2 regions of the Blautia sp. LMAG:36 genome follow, and region 2 is predicted to be linked to the other one. Evidence: riboswitches for the same ligand, from Rfam matches in the RefSeq annotation. Region 2 holds a riboswitch; the other holds the start of a gene.

Region 1 (8,167 bases), 130 kb from region 2:
AAGAATACTGGAAAGCAGGATCAGAAGTATCCGGAAAGCCTTGATATTAACTCCCATATTCTGCGCGTAAGTCTCCCCCAGCTGATAGGCGCTGATCGGTTTTGACATAAAAAATACGATCACCATGGTAAGAAGTACCACAGCAGCCATAGTCTGCACATTCCCCCAGGTCATACCGGAAAAGCTTCCCAGTGACCAGTTGTGAAGATTGACTATGTTGGAATCATCTGCAAAGGTCACCACAAAGTCTGTGATGGCCGAACAGATATAGCCGATCATAACACCACTGATGACCAGCATGGACATGTTGTGGACTTTTTTTGCCACAAGGAGCACAAAGCCCATGGAAATCATTGAGCCTGCAAAAGCAGCCAGGATCATGGCACCGGAACCGATGGACACCGATCTGCTTAAAAAAAAGATCATCAGAAGCGCCACGATCAGCTTGGCACCGGAAGAGATTCCCAGTACAAAGGGTCCCGCGATAGGATTGTTAAAAAAGGTCTGCAGCAAAAATCCGGAAACAGAAAGTGCTCCGCCAAGGATGATAACTGCCAGTATCCTGGGAAGACGGATCTCCCAGACGATATTATAAGAAGTTTCATCTCCCTGATGCCGGAATATGATATTCAGGATCTCCTTCACAGAGAGGTGGATACTTCCTGAATTTACATTCCATATAAATAAAAAGATCAAAAGTACCGCAAGGATCACAAAAGAGATCCCGTATCGGACTGCGCGTTTTCTGTCATTCATTTTTCTGGTACACTCCTCTTCTGTTTTGTTATCCTGTCCTTTCGTTTCCTGCTCACAGGTGGAAACCGGCAAAGGAGTTAAAGCGAACACTGGAATTTATTTTAGTTTATGCATATAGGTCAGCTCATCCAGAGAATCATCGTCTGTAGTCAGCATGGTGTGGATATCCTCAATCATGGTTCCAAGTCCGGTGGTTTCCTGGAAGAGATTTTTGCCTGTGCACCAGACATTTCCGTTCTTCACTGCCTTGAAATCTGCAAGAAGCTTACTTTTGGAAAGAAGCTCATCAATGGTCTTAAGTTCCCCGTCAATCGTACTGTTATAGATGATATAGTCCGCATCCTTCGCCTTGGCATAAAACTCTTCCATCTGCATATTCATGGTGGAAAGAGCATTGTCATTTACTCCCGTATCCTCCGGAACATAATTTCCTCCTGCGAGAGAGATCATTTCCGAAACATAGTCGCCACTTTTTCTTATATTTACCGCACCTACGGAGTTGATATAAAAGAACGCTACGGTCTTGTCTGTTTTATCTGCTGTGAGAACCTTATCCAGCTTGTCCGTCTGCTCTTTGAAAACCTTTTCTGCTACATCTTCTTTTCCCAGAAGAACTGCGTAAAGCTTCATCCACTCGGTCCTTCCAAGAGGATGACTCTCATAGCTGGAACGCTCTACCATTACAGGGATCCCGAACTGCTCCAGCTTCTCCTGTACCTCCGGATTGTGATGGATCATGGTGGATTCAATGGCAAGGTCACAGCCCTCGTTCAGGATCAGCTCGTAATCCGGAGCACTGTACTTGCCGGCATAAATCATCTTTTTCTGTTCCATGGCGTCCTTTGCTTCCTGGATATACCATCCGTCTTCCTTGGTTCCGGAAAGCTTGATGCTGTCAATCCCGTCGATAGCGCGGAAAAGATCCATGGCCGAGGTTGCTACCAGATAGATATTGTTTATGGGCTGCTGCAGAACCGCAATGTCAGGATCCAGCCCCTCCGGTGCTTTCTTGCCTTCGGGAACTACAAGAAACTGTCCTTCCTGATCAATGGTGAGCAGCGCATAGCCATCGTTGTAGTAATCCACATTAAATTCCTTTGCGTAGGAAAGATCCATACTGTGGTCAAAGGTAAGGCCTGGAATATCCGCAGGCTTATGTTCTGTCTCTGCTGCCTGCACTGCAAAAGCACACCCCAGGATCAGGGTCAGCGTCAGAAATATGTATGAAATTATTTTTTTCATTTTTCTTCCTTTTTCATGCTCGAAGAATCAAAATTCAGGGTATACTCAATCTCGTGAGGAGTACTCATGGCTACAGTATCTGCAGTCACTTCCATTTCTGCGTCAAAGACTGTGACCGGGATCTCAAATGTGGAGTTTCCGTCTTTGTTCACCGGCTCATATTTTTCGCCGTCCACGATCATGTAATCATAATTCGGACTGCTCCAGATGATGGTTGCCGTAGCTTCTTTGTCCTTGATCTCTACTTTAGCCGGAGATTCTACAGATGCTCTTCCTGTTCCGCCTGTAAGGGTTACATCCGTCTCATAGGTTCCGTCCTCCAGCTTCAGCTCTTCCGGTTTTTTCCCTTCGGATTTTTTGTCGTCAGAGGTTTTTACAGGATTCTTTACGCTGACTTTATGGTCGTACCATTTGCCTTTTTCTCCCAGGATCGCCACGTTAAATTCCTCACCAATGGCCGGTACCGGGATATCAAATCCGTAAACCTCCTCTGTATAACCATCGCTGTACTTCACTGTATCTGTGGTCGGCTCAATGATCTCTGCTCCGTCCTTCTGGGCATCCTCGGCAGTTCCCGCAAACAGGTTAACGATCTTCTTGGAAACCAGACTTACGTGGATGGTCATTTTACCATCTTTGACCGTGAGCTCTCCTTTTTTGTCATTGGCCTCATTTACATGAAACATGCTGCTGTCTGTACCAAACTCTGCTGTATAAACGCCATCTTCCAGGGTATCTGCTTTGGCTGCATCTGTATCCTTTTCTTCGGAAGCTTCTGCTTCCTCACCGGACTCTGTTTTTGTTTCATCTGTTTTTGCCATCGCAGGCACAGAGCCCAGCACCAGGACTGATGCACTTGCCATTGCAAGAATTAAGTTTACATAGCGTTTTTTCATGATAATCTTCTCCCTTCCATAGATACAGCAATCTGCCCGGAAAACAGTCTTCCTGATCTTTCCGGGCAGTTACATTGATTTCTTATAGGTATCTGAACTCACTCAGATATTTTTATATTTATTATTCTGCGGACTCCTCAGCAGAATCAGCCTCTGTATCTGCTGCTGCATCAGAATCTGCGGACTCCTCAGTGCTTCCCAGAGAATCGATGGCTGCCTTTGTATGCTCTACATAAAGCTTCTCAACTGCTTCGATTCTTCCAAGACCCTCGATCTGGCAGTCAACCTTATCGAAGTTTCCGGATGCTACAAACTGGCTCTTCCAGGAATCCTCCTCATCACCGGCCATATCGTTATTTGCATGGTCTCCGGCAACAACCATCAGCGGACGAAGAACAACGTTCTTGTATCCTGCTTCTTTTACCTTCTCGATAACCTTGTCGCAGGCTGTATCTTCCGGCTTACCCTCTACAGTACCGATGAATGCGTTCTTCAATCCAAGGTTTTCCATCTGTGTCTGCATCTGATCGTATGTAACGTTAGCTGTATGAGATGTTCCATGTCCCATGAATACGAATGCTGTGCCAGCCTCAGCTGCTGCATCCATGCTGTCAAATCCGGCCTCTTTGCAAGCCGTATCTGTGATCGCCTGAGCAACGGCTTTCTTGTCATCATTGATCACAGTTGCATCGTCTCCAACCTCACCGAGCATTGGCTCTGCGATAGCTACAGACTCGAATTTATCTTTATAGCCATTGATCGCTTCTGTCATCTCATCGTACTCAGCACCATGCATCAGATGGGTAGGCTGTACAACCAGATTCTTAACACCATTCTCTACTGCACGGTCAAGAGCCTGCTGCATGTTATCGATCACTTCATCATCTCTTGCCTCTACATGGTTGATGATGATCTGTGCTGTAAATGCTCTTCTTACAGACCAGTCCGGATAAGCTTCTGCAAGAGCATCCTCGATTCCCTTGACATCCTCTGCACGGCTGTCATTGAAGGAAGTACCAAAGCTTACAACAAGAAGTTCATTCTCACCGATCTCATCCTGGTTACGCGGATCGTCCTTGGAAGCATCTCCTGTGTCACGTCCGAAATAATCCGGATCTGCATTCTCACCCTCTACCAGTTCTTTCTGAGCATCTGTCAGAGCATCCCATGCTTCTTTGGCTGCCTTGCAGTCCTCATCTGTTGTGTCGTTTCTTTCCTGTACATAGATCTTGTCGATCAGAGCTGCTACATTATCTGCTGCTTCCTGATCTGCATCAGAAGCCTCTGTGGTATCAGCTGCCTCAGCGTTCTCTTCTGTAGCAGAATCCTCTGCTGCCATTGCTGTTGTAGCCGCACCCATAGAGCATGTCATGGAAACTGCGAGCATCAGAGCTAACATTGTTTTTCTTTTCATTTCTCATTGTCCTCTTTTCATGTATTTCCAGAATACTGATATGTACAAAAAAGCAGCAGCTCTCTGCGGCCGCCTGCTCACACATGATTCTCTGCGCAATACAAATACATAAAAAGAAGTTCTGTATTGTTATGGAGAATACCGATTCGTAAACCGCGAATCCCTGAATCTCACAATAAGGCAGTTCTCCTGACTTGGTTCCACGCTGCTTTCCCTTCCCGGTCTCCCAGTGGTTATAAAAGCAACTCCCCTTTCACAGTGACGGTATCGTTCCGGATTCTCACCGGATTCTCTTTTGCACATCCGACTGGATGCAACCTTATCATTATAACATTTGCACATATTTTCTTTTACCTGGTTATCTAACTTTTACCACAAACTCATAAATTTGTCAAGATTGATGTCAGACGATTCACGGTTTTCTGTGATCTTCGCTCACCAAAAACACCTCGCGAAATATTACCAGTGAACAGTAACCGGTTTTCTCCCTGTATCTGTCAGTTATTATCAGAATACTTTCTCCAATATTCATGCACATCCTGCATAAAAAACAGCCCCTTTCTGTCATCACCCTGATATCAGAAAAGGACTGTCTTACACTGGATATTCGCAATCCGCTTCGCTACTTGCTCATAACAGATAAACTGCTTTGCAGTTTATCTGTTAAAATACTCCTGCTCCAGGTATCTGGCTACGTAGACTCCGCTGGCAGATGCATGGGACAGAGAATGGGTCACGCCGCTGCAGTCTCCGATAACAAAGAGACCCTTGTGGCAGGTTTCCAGATTTTCGTCGATCTCAACCTCCATGTTGTAGAATTTAACCTCCACGCCATAAAGCAAAGTATCGTCATCCGCGGTTCCCGGTGCGATCTTATCCAGAGCATAGATCATCTCGATGATGCCATCCAGGATACGTTTCGGCATAACAAGACTTAAATCTCCCGGTGTCGCAGAAAGTGTAGGTGTTACGAAACTTTCCTCAATACGGGCTTTTGTGCTTCGTCTTCCGCGGATCAGATCTCCAAACCGCTGTACCATAACACCACCGCCAAGCATATTGGAAAGTCTTGCAATGCTCTCACCGTATCCGTTGCTGTCATGGAACGGCTCTGAGAAATGCTTGGATACCAGAAGGGCAAAGTTTGTATTGTTGGTATGCTTTGCCGGATCTTCGTAGCTGTGACCGTTTACTGTGATGATACCGTTGGTATTTTCATTCACGACAACACCTCGCGGGTTCATGCAGAAGGTACGGACCATATCCTCAAACTTCTCAGTTCTGTAAACAATCTTGCTCTCATAAAGCTCATCTGTCAGACGGCTGAAAACCTCTGCCGGAAGCTCCACACGGACTCCGATGTCCACACGGTTGGAAAGAGTCGGGATCTTAAGCTCTGTACATACCGTCTCCATCCATTTACTTCCGCTTCGTCCTGCGGAGATGATACAGTAAGTTCCCTCGTAACGCTCATCTCCTACAAAAACTGCATAACCGTCTTCAGTTTTTTCTACTTTGTCAACAGATGCGTCAAAATAGAAGTCCACATGGTCTTTCATTTTTTCATAGAGGTTCTGAAGTACCACATAGTTGATATCTGTTCCCAGATGGCGGACTGATGCATCCAGAAGATGCAGGCCGTTCTGAAGGCAGAGCTTACGGATCTCGCTGTTTGTGGTAGAATAAAGTTTGGTTCCCTCACCGCCATGCATCAGGTTCAGTTTATCTACATATTCCATCAGCTCTGTAGCTGTATCCTTGCCGATATGCTGGTACAGAGTTCCGCCAAACTGATTGGTGATATTGTATTTTCCGTCGGAGAAAGCGCCTGCACCGCCAAATCCCTTCATGATCGCACAGGTTTTGCAGTGAATACAGGATTTTACTTTCTTTCCGTCGATGGGACATTTTCTTTTTTCCAGAGGATGACCGGCTTCAAAAACCGCGATCTTTTTCTCCGGATCATTATTCATCAGTTCATAGGCCGCAAAGATTCCACCGGGACCTGCTCCTACGATCAGTACATCATATTTCATAAATAAAAACTCCTTATCTTGTATTGCACATTTTCAGTGCTTTGTTTTTGCACAAACCCTGTCTATTCTACAACAAGTGTGTTCAAAAGTCACCTGTTTTTTCGGAACCTTCCGATCTTAAGCTTCTTTCCATCTGTTTCCACGGTAATAGCACCGTTTTTCATGGTGTATTCCACCTGACTTCCGGCCGCTTTAAGCCGCTCTACGGTTTCCGGTGACGGATGTCCGTAGGTGTTGGTGGAAGAACAGGAAATGATCGCCACTTCCGGCTTTATTTTCTCAAGAAATGCTTCTGTGGTAGAATAACGGGAACCGTGATGTCCCACCTTCAGACAATCAACATCCTCAAGCCCCCCGGCTGCCAGAAGCTTTTTCTCCGTATCTGCACCGATATCTCCGGTAAAAAGCATCTGAAAATCTCCAAAAGACAGCTCCATCACCATAGCTTCCTCATTCACATCTTTTCCTGTGGCATTTTTCTCCGGCCACAGAACAGAAAAAGATACTTTGCCGCAAGGCAATTCATCCCCTTTTCCTGCTGTCACGACCTTAACTCCGGCTGTTTTTGCTGCCTCTGCAAGCTCCCTCCATGCATCTGGTCTTTCTGCCCAGGCAGGCAGGATCAGATATCCGGCCCGGATGGTTGTAAGACCTTTTCCCATATATTCCAGAAGCTCCTTCACACCGTTGATATGATCCTGATCTGTATGGGAAATAAAAATCCCATCCAGCCAGGAAATCCCCTGACTTTTCAATGCCGGCAAAAGGCAGTATCTTCCAAGATCCGACTGGCTGCTGCTTCCTCCGTCAATCAGAAAATGATGATCCTCCGGGGTCTCCACAAGAATACCGTCCCCCTGTCCTACATCCAGGCAGATCACCTTCAGACTTCCTGCTGGATGATATCCCAGTATCAGGATTCCGACTGCCAGAAAAATACCGGCTGTTATCCGGATAGCATATAGCTTCCAACAACCTGCTTCCGCCCGCTCCTCTGCTAGCTCCGTTTCCTCACAGACTGCTTTTTTCTTCCGGAGCTGTTCTTTTATATACTGCCCCATAAACAGAACTGTGATCAAAAAGCCATAATATACCAGGATCTGCCATATTTCCGGCTCTCCTCCGATCCAGGTACTCCATCCTGACCTTCCTGCCAGACTGCAGAGATGTTCATAAAAAAGCAGCAGTACCCTTGCCGGCAGGAGCACCAGTTTTGCCACGGGAATACTGAGAATTCCCAGAAGCAGCGCCGCCATTCCTCCAGTCAGCACTACCCCCACACTTGGAAGCACCAACAGATTCAAGATAAATCCGGCAATAGAGACTTCTCCGAAAAACTTCAGCATCACCGGCAGAGTCACAAGCTGAAGAGCTATAGGACTTACCAGTGCCTTTGTCCATTTTTTCTCCGCTCCTGCAAGGGCACAGATCTTTTCCGCAGCGAGCCCCATTCCCAGAACACAGCCAAAGGACAGAAGAAATCCACTGTCCAGGAGATAGGCCGGAGATTCCACAAGGATCATCATGGCAGTTACGGAAAGAGCACTCATCATATCATAGATCCGTCCGGTGATCCTGGCTCCCATAGCGATCAAAAACATAGTTACTGCACGCATGGTGGAAACACTCCCTCCGGTCATGATCCCATACTGCAGCATCACTCCCAGAGAAAAAATCCCGGCAGGCCAGATTCCCAGTCCCATCTTCTTTAGAAGGTTGTAAAGCCCCATTCCCAGAATACTGATATGAAGTCCGCTGATGGCAAGGATATGTATGATCCCGGCCAGCTGATAGCGCATCTGTGTTTCCGGATCCAGTTCCTG
Region 2 (8,167 bases):
TTGCATCCGTTGCATGTCATCACAGCTGCCAGAATCGTATCTTCCGGATAGCCGGAAAAAAAATCTCTTCTTTCCCGAAATGCAGACAGACATCCTGCCCTGGTACACACATCATTGGAATTAAGGCATGTCAAAATCCCGATCTTTTTCATCTTTTTCCCTCTATGCATCCCGCCTCACAGCCAGAATCATAAAAACAAAATATGCATCTTTCCGCGGCTGTCGTAAACGATCTCCGCTTCTACTTTATAGATCCTGCGGATCAGCTCCGGGGTCAGGACTTCTTCCGGCGTTCCGTAACCTTCCAGAACTCCGTCCTTCAGTACATAGATCTTATCACAGTATGCTGCTGCAATATTCAGATCGTGAATAGCGGAGATCACGGTTACATTAAGTTTTTTCACCAGCTCCATCAGCATGATCTGGTGGGTAATGTCCAGATGATTGGTAGGCTCATCCAGAATCAGTGCAGAGGTCTGCTGGGCAAGTGCTCTTGCCAGGATCACCCTCTGCTGCTCTCCTCCGGAAAGAGTGGAAAAGGTACGGTCTGCAAACGCCTCCATCTGTACGGTTTTCAGCGCTTCATCCACGATCTGGTAATCTTTTGCATTGTCCCGTTCCAGAGTCTTTTTATGAGGCGCACGCCCCATAAGAACCACCTCGCGGACCGTAAAATCAAAATTATAATAATTGTGCTGTGCCACCACGGCCATTTTTTTCGCAGAACTTCGAACACTCATGGAATGAAGCTCCTCGCCGTCCAGATACACGGCTCCTGCGTCTGGTTTCAGAATACGGTAAATGCATTTCAGCAAAGTGGATTTTCCGCTTCCGTTTGGTCCGATGATTCCTACCAGTTCCTTATCCTGGGATTCCATGGAGATTCCCTTCAGGATCTGTCTGGCGTGAAAGCCAACCTGAATATTTTCTGTGGTGATCTTCATTACCGGGCACCTCCGAATCCATAGGATTTCCGCACAAGCAGATAAATAAAGCAGGGAGCACCGATAATGGATACCAGCACACCGATGGGCATCTCGGAATTTTTAAGGATCACACGACATGCCACATCGCACCAGATCAGAAACGATGCACCAAGAAGCGCACTTAAGGGGAGCAGTTTTCTGTGATCTGTTCCAAAAAGGATCCGGACCACATGAGGGATCACCAGTCCCACAAATCCGATCACACCGGCACAGTACACGGCAAATCCGATCATAACAGAAGCAACGATCAGATAAAAAGTCCGCAGTCTGTGCAGATCTGTTCCAAGGGTAATGGATACGTCATCTCCCAGAAGCATCAGATTCAGGTTCCGGTACTGCGTCCAGAAAACAGCCACGCACACCAGCGTGACCGGAAGCATTACACCCACTCTGGTCCAGCTTGCTCCGGCAAGACTTCCCATGCTCCACTTCATAACTTCTGTTGCCGCATTTTTGTCATTGGTAATATAAATGACAAAATTGGAAAAAGCAGAACAGACTGCGCTGACCGCCATTCCCGCAAGGATCAGTTTTGCGGAAGTTGCCTTTCCACCCATGTTTGCAATGGCGATCACCGCAAAAGAAGTGATCATCGCGCCAATGAAAGCTGTGATTCCCACAGAGTTTCCACCAAGAAAGCTTCCGATTCCAAGCATGATGGCCAGTGTGGCACCCAGAGATGCACCAGATGAGATACCCAGCACATACGGGTCTGCCAGCGGGTTCTGCACGATAGCCTGCATCACCACGCCGCACACGGAAAGAGCCATTCCAACTGCCAGAGCCAGAAGGACTCTAGGCAGCCGGATCAGCCACACAACATCATGAACTGCGCCTTCCGCATAGGCGGACAGACTTTTTATATGAAACAATTTATAAGCGATAACGCTGTATACATCCTTCAGTGACAGATCCGCATTTCCAAAAGTGATGGCTGCAAGTATGGAAAAAATAAGGAATCCTGCAAGTCCGATGAGAACTGCCACATACATGGATGTTCTGAGCACCTTATCTTTTTTTCTCTGTGAAGCTGTTTCTTTCACTGCATTTTCTCCGATCAGTCAAGATTTACGTCCGGATATAATCCCTTTGCAAAAGTTTCGATTCCGTCCTGGGTACGTGTTGCACTTGCATACATCTCACTGAGCATGATCGGGTAAACACGTCCGTTCTTTACTGCGTCAAGGCTCTTCAGGGACTCATCATCCTGGATCACTGCAAGCTGGCTGTTCTTAACAGTTTCCGGATCATCTCCTGCATATGGCATGTAAACCACAAAGATCACGTCAGGGTTGGCTGCGATGATATCCTCTTTTCCAACGGTGGAAGCATCCGGGTTTGCAAGAGTTGCGCCTAACTGTGTTACCATATCTCCGCCAAGGCTCTTTACGCCATAGTTTGTGATGTCATCTCCAAGAGGCTCCAATACCATTACGCTTGGTTTGTCTTTTACATCTGCAGTTGCAGTAAGAGTTTTGTCGATCACTGCTTTTGCATCATCAACGATAGCCTGTGCTTTGTCCTGTACATCGAAGATCTTTCCGATATTTAAGATATCTGTGAATTCATTTTCCAGTGTTCTGTCGCCGTCCGGACGAGTATTGGTGTTGTAGTAGGTGTTGCAGCCTTTGTCGATCCAGTCTGTTACATTTCCCAGATTCTTATCAGAGAAAAGAGAGCTCCAGGATAAGATCATGTCCGGCTCCAGCATTGTTACAGTTTCAAGGGATGGGGTAAATTCGTCAAGATAATTTGTTTTTGAGAATGCTTCTTTGAGATCTTCCGGAACTTCATTATCAAGACCTGCGGTAGCTACCAGGTGGTCTTCCAGACCAAGTGCGAGCATAGTCTCAATGCTTCCCTGATATACAGCAAGGACTTTTTCCGGTGCTTTTTCATAAGTGGTTTCGATTTCGTTTCCATCGTAATCATAGGTTGTGATGGTCAGATGATATTCTGTCTTGGTTGCCTCTGCGGAAGAATCTTCGGTGTCTGCAGACTCTGTACTGTCTTCTGCTGCCGGCTGGTTGTCTTCCTTGATGGTCTCGGAGTCTGCTCTCTCTGCGGCATAAACAGCCGGAGCTGCTGATACGGTCATTGCCGCTGCCATTACCATTGCCATGATTCTTGTGGATACATACTTGTTTTTCATTTCATTTCCTCTCTTTTCGCCTGTTTTATCTCCTGTTGCCTATGGGTAACCGAAAAGATGGGGCTTCATAAAATCTGCACGGAACACTTTGTACGGAAGCTCCCACTTACATACTGTCAAGCAGGTTTCCTGACTTACAGACTCAGAAAAAACTCCGCAAAATAAAAACTGATACACCATTCATCTTTTAGCCGATCATGAATGATATATCAGAATTTTCTCCAGAATCTCTCTGACATCGGGATTTCGCCTTCTCACATGAGTTTCTGCAATGGCATGTGAAATCCCTTCTTCTGTATACAGTGGCCGCAACCGCTCAGGCTTTTTACCCGATTCCCTCTCACAGTATCCGGCAGCATATGTGCCGGTGATACTGTCCACTTCACAGCAATTCAATTACGCTGATACTGATTCTAACATACCGGTTTTCCAATTACAACCTTGAGGCCGGATTTTTACAGTTTTTTGCAGAAATAGTCTGCCCGGAGAGATCCCTCTCAGATCTTTTTCAGCTTGGCAAAACCGGCGAACATTTTTTTCACGCCGACTTTGTCAAAGTCTACCGTCACTTCGTAGTCTCTGCCGCCGTCTGCGATATTTTTTACGATACCGACTCCGAATTTCACATGACGGACCGTGTCTCCCTCACCATAGTCCAGGCTGTCCGCCTTCTTCACTGTGAAATCTTTTTTCTGCAGGGTGCTCTTTGCCTGGAAATTCATTTTCATCTGGGCATAGGCGCTTTTCGGAGATACGATATCATCTACTCTGGGCTTTTTCTCCTGAATGGTATGTCCAAGATCTACCAGCTCCCGTGGAACCTCCCTTACAAAACGTGACACACGGTTATACTGAGTCTCCCCACGGATCATCCGCTGTTTTGCACAGGTTAAAGTCAGTTCCTTCATGGCACGGGTGATCCCCACATAACAGAGCCTTCGCTCCTCCTCGATATCCGACGGATCACCGGACCAGATGGAAGCATATCCCGGAAAAACACCGTCCTCCATTCCCACGATAAATACATTTGGGAACTCCAGTCCCTTGGCACTGTGAAGAGTCATCAGCAGCACATAATCCTGATCCGGATCAACAGAATCGATATCTGCCACCAGTGCGATCTCCTCCAGAAATGCAGAAAGTGTTGCCGGCTGTCCGGCCTCCTCCATGGCTTCCTGGAAGGATTCTGTCTTGGAGATCAGCTCATCGATATTTTCGATCCTCGCCTGAGCCTCCTCCGTTTTCTCTGCCTCCAGTTCCTTCACATAACCGGTAAGTTCAATGACCTCTTCCAGGGTTTCACGGACTGTATAGGCCTCTGCCTTACTTTTCAGTCCCTGGATAAAGGATACAAAATCATTGATCTTTCCTGCTGCCCTGCCAATGGACGGTACTTCCTCCACCACGCGGAGCGCATCGTAAAAGCTCAGGTTCATCATATCCGCATAGTCCTGGACACGGCCGATGCTGGTGAGTCCGATTCCTCTTTTTGGCACATTTAAGATCCTGCGCACAGCCAGATCATCACTGGCATTGTCAATGGTCTTCAGATAGCTTAACAGATCCTTGATCTCTTTGCGGGCATAAAAGTTCACGCCGCCGACAATCTTATAAGGAACATTTGCTAGGAGAAATTTCTCCTCAAAGAGACGAGACTGGGCATTGGTCCGATAAAGTACTGCACAGTCCTTGTACTGGAATTTCCCGTTGCGGCGCCCCTGGATGATCTCTCCTGCAACATACTCCGCTTCCTCAAATCCGTTGTTGAACTGACGGAAATGTACTTTATCGCCCTCTTCGTTCTCTGTCCAGAGGCGTTTTTCCTTACGCTCTGTGTTGTTGACGATCACCTCATTGGCTGCATTGAGGATGTTCTGGGTAGAACGGTAATTCTGTTCCAGGCGCACCACCTTAGCCTCAGGAAAAACCTTCTCAAAGCCTAAGATGTTCCCGATATTTGCTCCACGAAAACGATAGATGGACTGATCATCATCACCAACCACACAGAGATTCTTGTATTTTTCAGCAAGAAGACTTACGAATTTAAACTGGGCAGTATTGGTATCCTGATACTCATCCACCATAATATATTTGAAACGTTCCTGATAATAGTCCAGGATATCTGGATTATGCTGAAAAAGCTCCACAGTCTTCACGATCAGGTCATCAAAATCCAGCGCATTGTTTCCCCGGAGGATAGACTGATATTCCTTATACATACCGGCAATCTTCCGTGCATCCGGATCGCCGCCTGCATTCAGCTCCATCTCTTCCGGTGTGATCAGTTCATCCTTGGCATGGGAAATCTCAGCAAGAACAGCGCGTTCCTTGTAGATCTTGGTATTGATATCAAACTTCCGGAAGATTTCCTTCATGACTGTTTTTTGGTCGTCGGCATCATAAATGGTAAAATTACTGCCAAAGCCCAGCACCTCAATATGTCTGCGCAGGATCCTCACGCAGGCGGAATGGAAGGTGGAGACCCATACGCTCTCCGCACCCATTCCCGCAATTTTATTCACACGTTCCCGCATCTCACTGGCGGCCTTGTTGGTAAAGGTGATCGCCAGGATATTCCATGGGTTTACGCCCTTTTCTTCCATTAAATAGGCGATCCTGTGGGTCAGCACTCTTGTTTTTCCGGAACCGGCTCCTGCAAGGATCAGAAGTGGTCCCTCTGTATGTACGGCAGCTTCCCGCTGCATAGGATTCAATGTGTCCAAAGCATCATGTATACTCATTTTGATCTCCATTTCTTTTTCCATATGAACAGTATCTTTATATACTATCATGACTTTACTTTCCGGTAAACCCACCTCTCTGAAAAAAAGTTTCTTTACAAGTAGTATTTAAAACTATATAATAAGGAGCAGAGGTGATAATACGATGACAGAAAACGAAAAAGAAATGATGAACAGCATTTTTGCAAAAATTGCTGAGCTTGATTATATAAAACCCGATGAAATTCCCAATATTGCTCTTTACATGGATCAGGTCACAACCTTTATGGAAGATAATCTCGCTTCCACCAAGCGTCATGATGATGACAAGATCCTGACCAAGACCATGATCAACAATTACGCAAAGAACAAGCTCCTTCCCCCGCCGGAAAAGAAGCGGTATTCCCGGGAGCATCTGCTGATGCTGATCTTTATCTACTATTTTAAGAATATCCTCTCCATCAGTGATATCCAGACCCTTCTGGGACCGATCACCGAGAAATACTTCAAGTCCGTTACAGAAAAGGACATGACTTACATCTACCAGGAGGTTTTCAGTATGGAGCAGTCACAGATCCGTTACCTGGAAAAGGATCTTATGCGCCGTTTCAAAAGTGCCGGAGAAATTTTTGAGGACGCCGACCCGGAGGATAAGGAATTCCTTCACCAGTTTTCCTTTATCTGTCTTCTTAGCTTCGACGTATACATGAAAAAAATGATCATCGAAAACATGATCGACCACATGAATTCCTCAAAAGATACGGATTCCTCAAAAAAAGACAAATAATATCCGGAGCTTACATCCGGTCATAAACGTGCGTCGCCGGGCGCACCGAAAAAAAAGAGACAGTCGCACAATCGCCTGTCTCTTTTTCGTTACAGTATTATCCGTTATCATCACGGTATGGACGTAAGCCTTATTCTGCTTCGCCGCCCTGCTCCCCGTTATCCTTCTTCATACGTGCAAATACCATCTCATAACCATCATTTCCATAGTTCAGGGAACGGTTCACACGGCTGATCGTAGCTGTGGAAGCTCCTGTTTTCTCGGAAATATCAAGGTATGTACGCTTATCAGTAAGCATCTTGGCTACCTCGAAGCGCTGAGATAAAGAAAGCAGCTCATTGATGGTGCACACATCCTCAAAAAATGTATAACACTCTTCCTTGTCCTTCAGGCACAGGATCGCTTCAAAAAGATGATCCACAGCCTCCGTCCTGATTTTTTTGCTCATTGTTACGCTCCTTTAAAATACATAATTTTCGTCTAATACAATACTGATATTTTAACACTCTAAATCGTGATAAGCAAGCCTTTTAGGGAAATTTAATAAACTATTTTGCTATTTTGTCTTTCTATGGCGGACACATGATTTTCCCATTTCCACTACCTCGGAAAACATTTGGGATTTGCTTTTTCTGCTGTGATTGGGTATACTTAAAATAATATCCAAAAGAAAAGGAGACTTATCAAATGAATCGTTTTTTCAACATGGACAACAAATTCTTCGTGTTCATGGGACGCGTAGCAGACCTGCTTCTTCTGAATTTTCTGTGCATCCTCTGCTGTATTCCGGTTGTCACCGCAGGCGCCTCCATAACAGCTCTCTACTATGTCACACTAAAGATGGCAAGAGACGAGGAATCCTATATTGCCCGCAGCTTTTTCCACTCCTTCAAACAGAACTTCAAACAGGCGACCATCATCAATATCATCATGCTCCTCACCGCTGCTGTTCTGTTTATCGATCTTCGGATCGCCAGAGCCGGAAGCGGAGCTATGTACAAAGGACTTTTCAGTCTGTTCATTGCATTTGCACTGATCTATGCGATGATCCTTCTGTACATTTATCCGATCCTTTCCAAATTTTTTAATTCCGTCAAGAATACCTTTGTAAATGCATTCCTGATGTCCGTCCGCCATCTTCCGCTGACACTTTTGATGCTTGTGATCTCTGCGTCTCCACTCCTACTGATGTGGCTTTTTGCTTATGTGAGCTACGCACAGTTTACATCCATCCTGATCATGCTTTTTATTCTGATGGGATTTTCCACGCTGGCCTACTTGAAATCAAAGATCTTTGTAAAGATCTTCGATAACTATATACCGAAAGATGAAAACGAAGAAAACGGCGAAGAGAAAAACGAACCGAAAGAGGCATAATGAAGCGCTGGAACGACAAGCCTTATCATTCTCTGGACTATATGCTCCGGGAGCGATACGGCGAAAAGGTCTACCGGGTTGCATTAAACGGCGGCATGTCTTGTCCCAACCGTGACGGCACCCTGGGCAAAAAAGGCTGCATCTT

The links. Region 2 has a riboswitch for cobalamin ahead of CCC17_RS00820 (ABC transporter substrate-binding protein). Riboswitches for the same ligand answer to the same signal wherever they lie in the genome.
Region 1: it holds a riboswitch for cobalamin, as region 2 does, so the genes downstream of both, CCC17_RS01385 (sirohydrochlorin cobaltochelatase) here and CCC17_RS00820 (ABC transporter substrate-binding protein) in region 2, are expected to answer to the same signal.

What each region holds. Positions count from the first base shown of each region.
Region 1 covers NZ_NALB01000003.1:251,423-259,589, reverse strand. The annotation lists gene CCC17_RS01400 (FecCD family ABC transporter permease) at 1-756, opposite strand, end outside; gene CCC17_RS01395 (ABC transporter substrate-binding protein) at 853-1,998, opposite strand; gene CCC17_RS01390 (hypothetical protein) at 1,995-2,894, opposite strand; gene CCC17_RS01385 (sirohydrochlorin cobaltochelatase) at 3,016-4,308, opposite strand; cobalamin riboswitch at 4,471-4,645, opposite strand; gene CCC17_RS01380 (NAD(P)/FAD-dependent oxidoreductase) at 4,965-6,344, opposite strand; gene CCC17_RS01375 (DNA internalization-related competence protein ComEC/Rec2) at 6,434-8,167, opposite strand, start outside.
Region 2 covers NZ_NALB01000003.1:124,825-132,991, reverse strand. The annotation lists gene CCC17_RS00835 (CGGC domain-containing protein) at 1-152, opposite strand, end outside; gene CCC17_RS00830 (ABC transporter ATP-binding protein) at 189-944, opposite strand; gene CCC17_RS00825 (FecCD family ABC transporter permease) at 944-2,029, opposite strand; gene CCC17_RS00820 (ABC transporter substrate-binding protein) at 2,044-3,138, opposite strand; cobalamin riboswitch at 3,242-3,537, opposite strand; gene pcrA (DNA helicase PcrA) at 3,636-5,879, opposite strand; gene CCC17_RS00810 (DUF1836 domain-containing protein) at 6,025-6,645, shown strand; gene CCC17_RS00805 (YerC/YecD family TrpR-related protein) at 6,776-7,093, opposite strand; gene CCC17_RS00800 (YesL family protein) at 7,333-8,022, shown strand; gene CCC17_RS00795 (TIGR01212 family radical SAM protein) at 8,022-8,167, shown strand, end outside.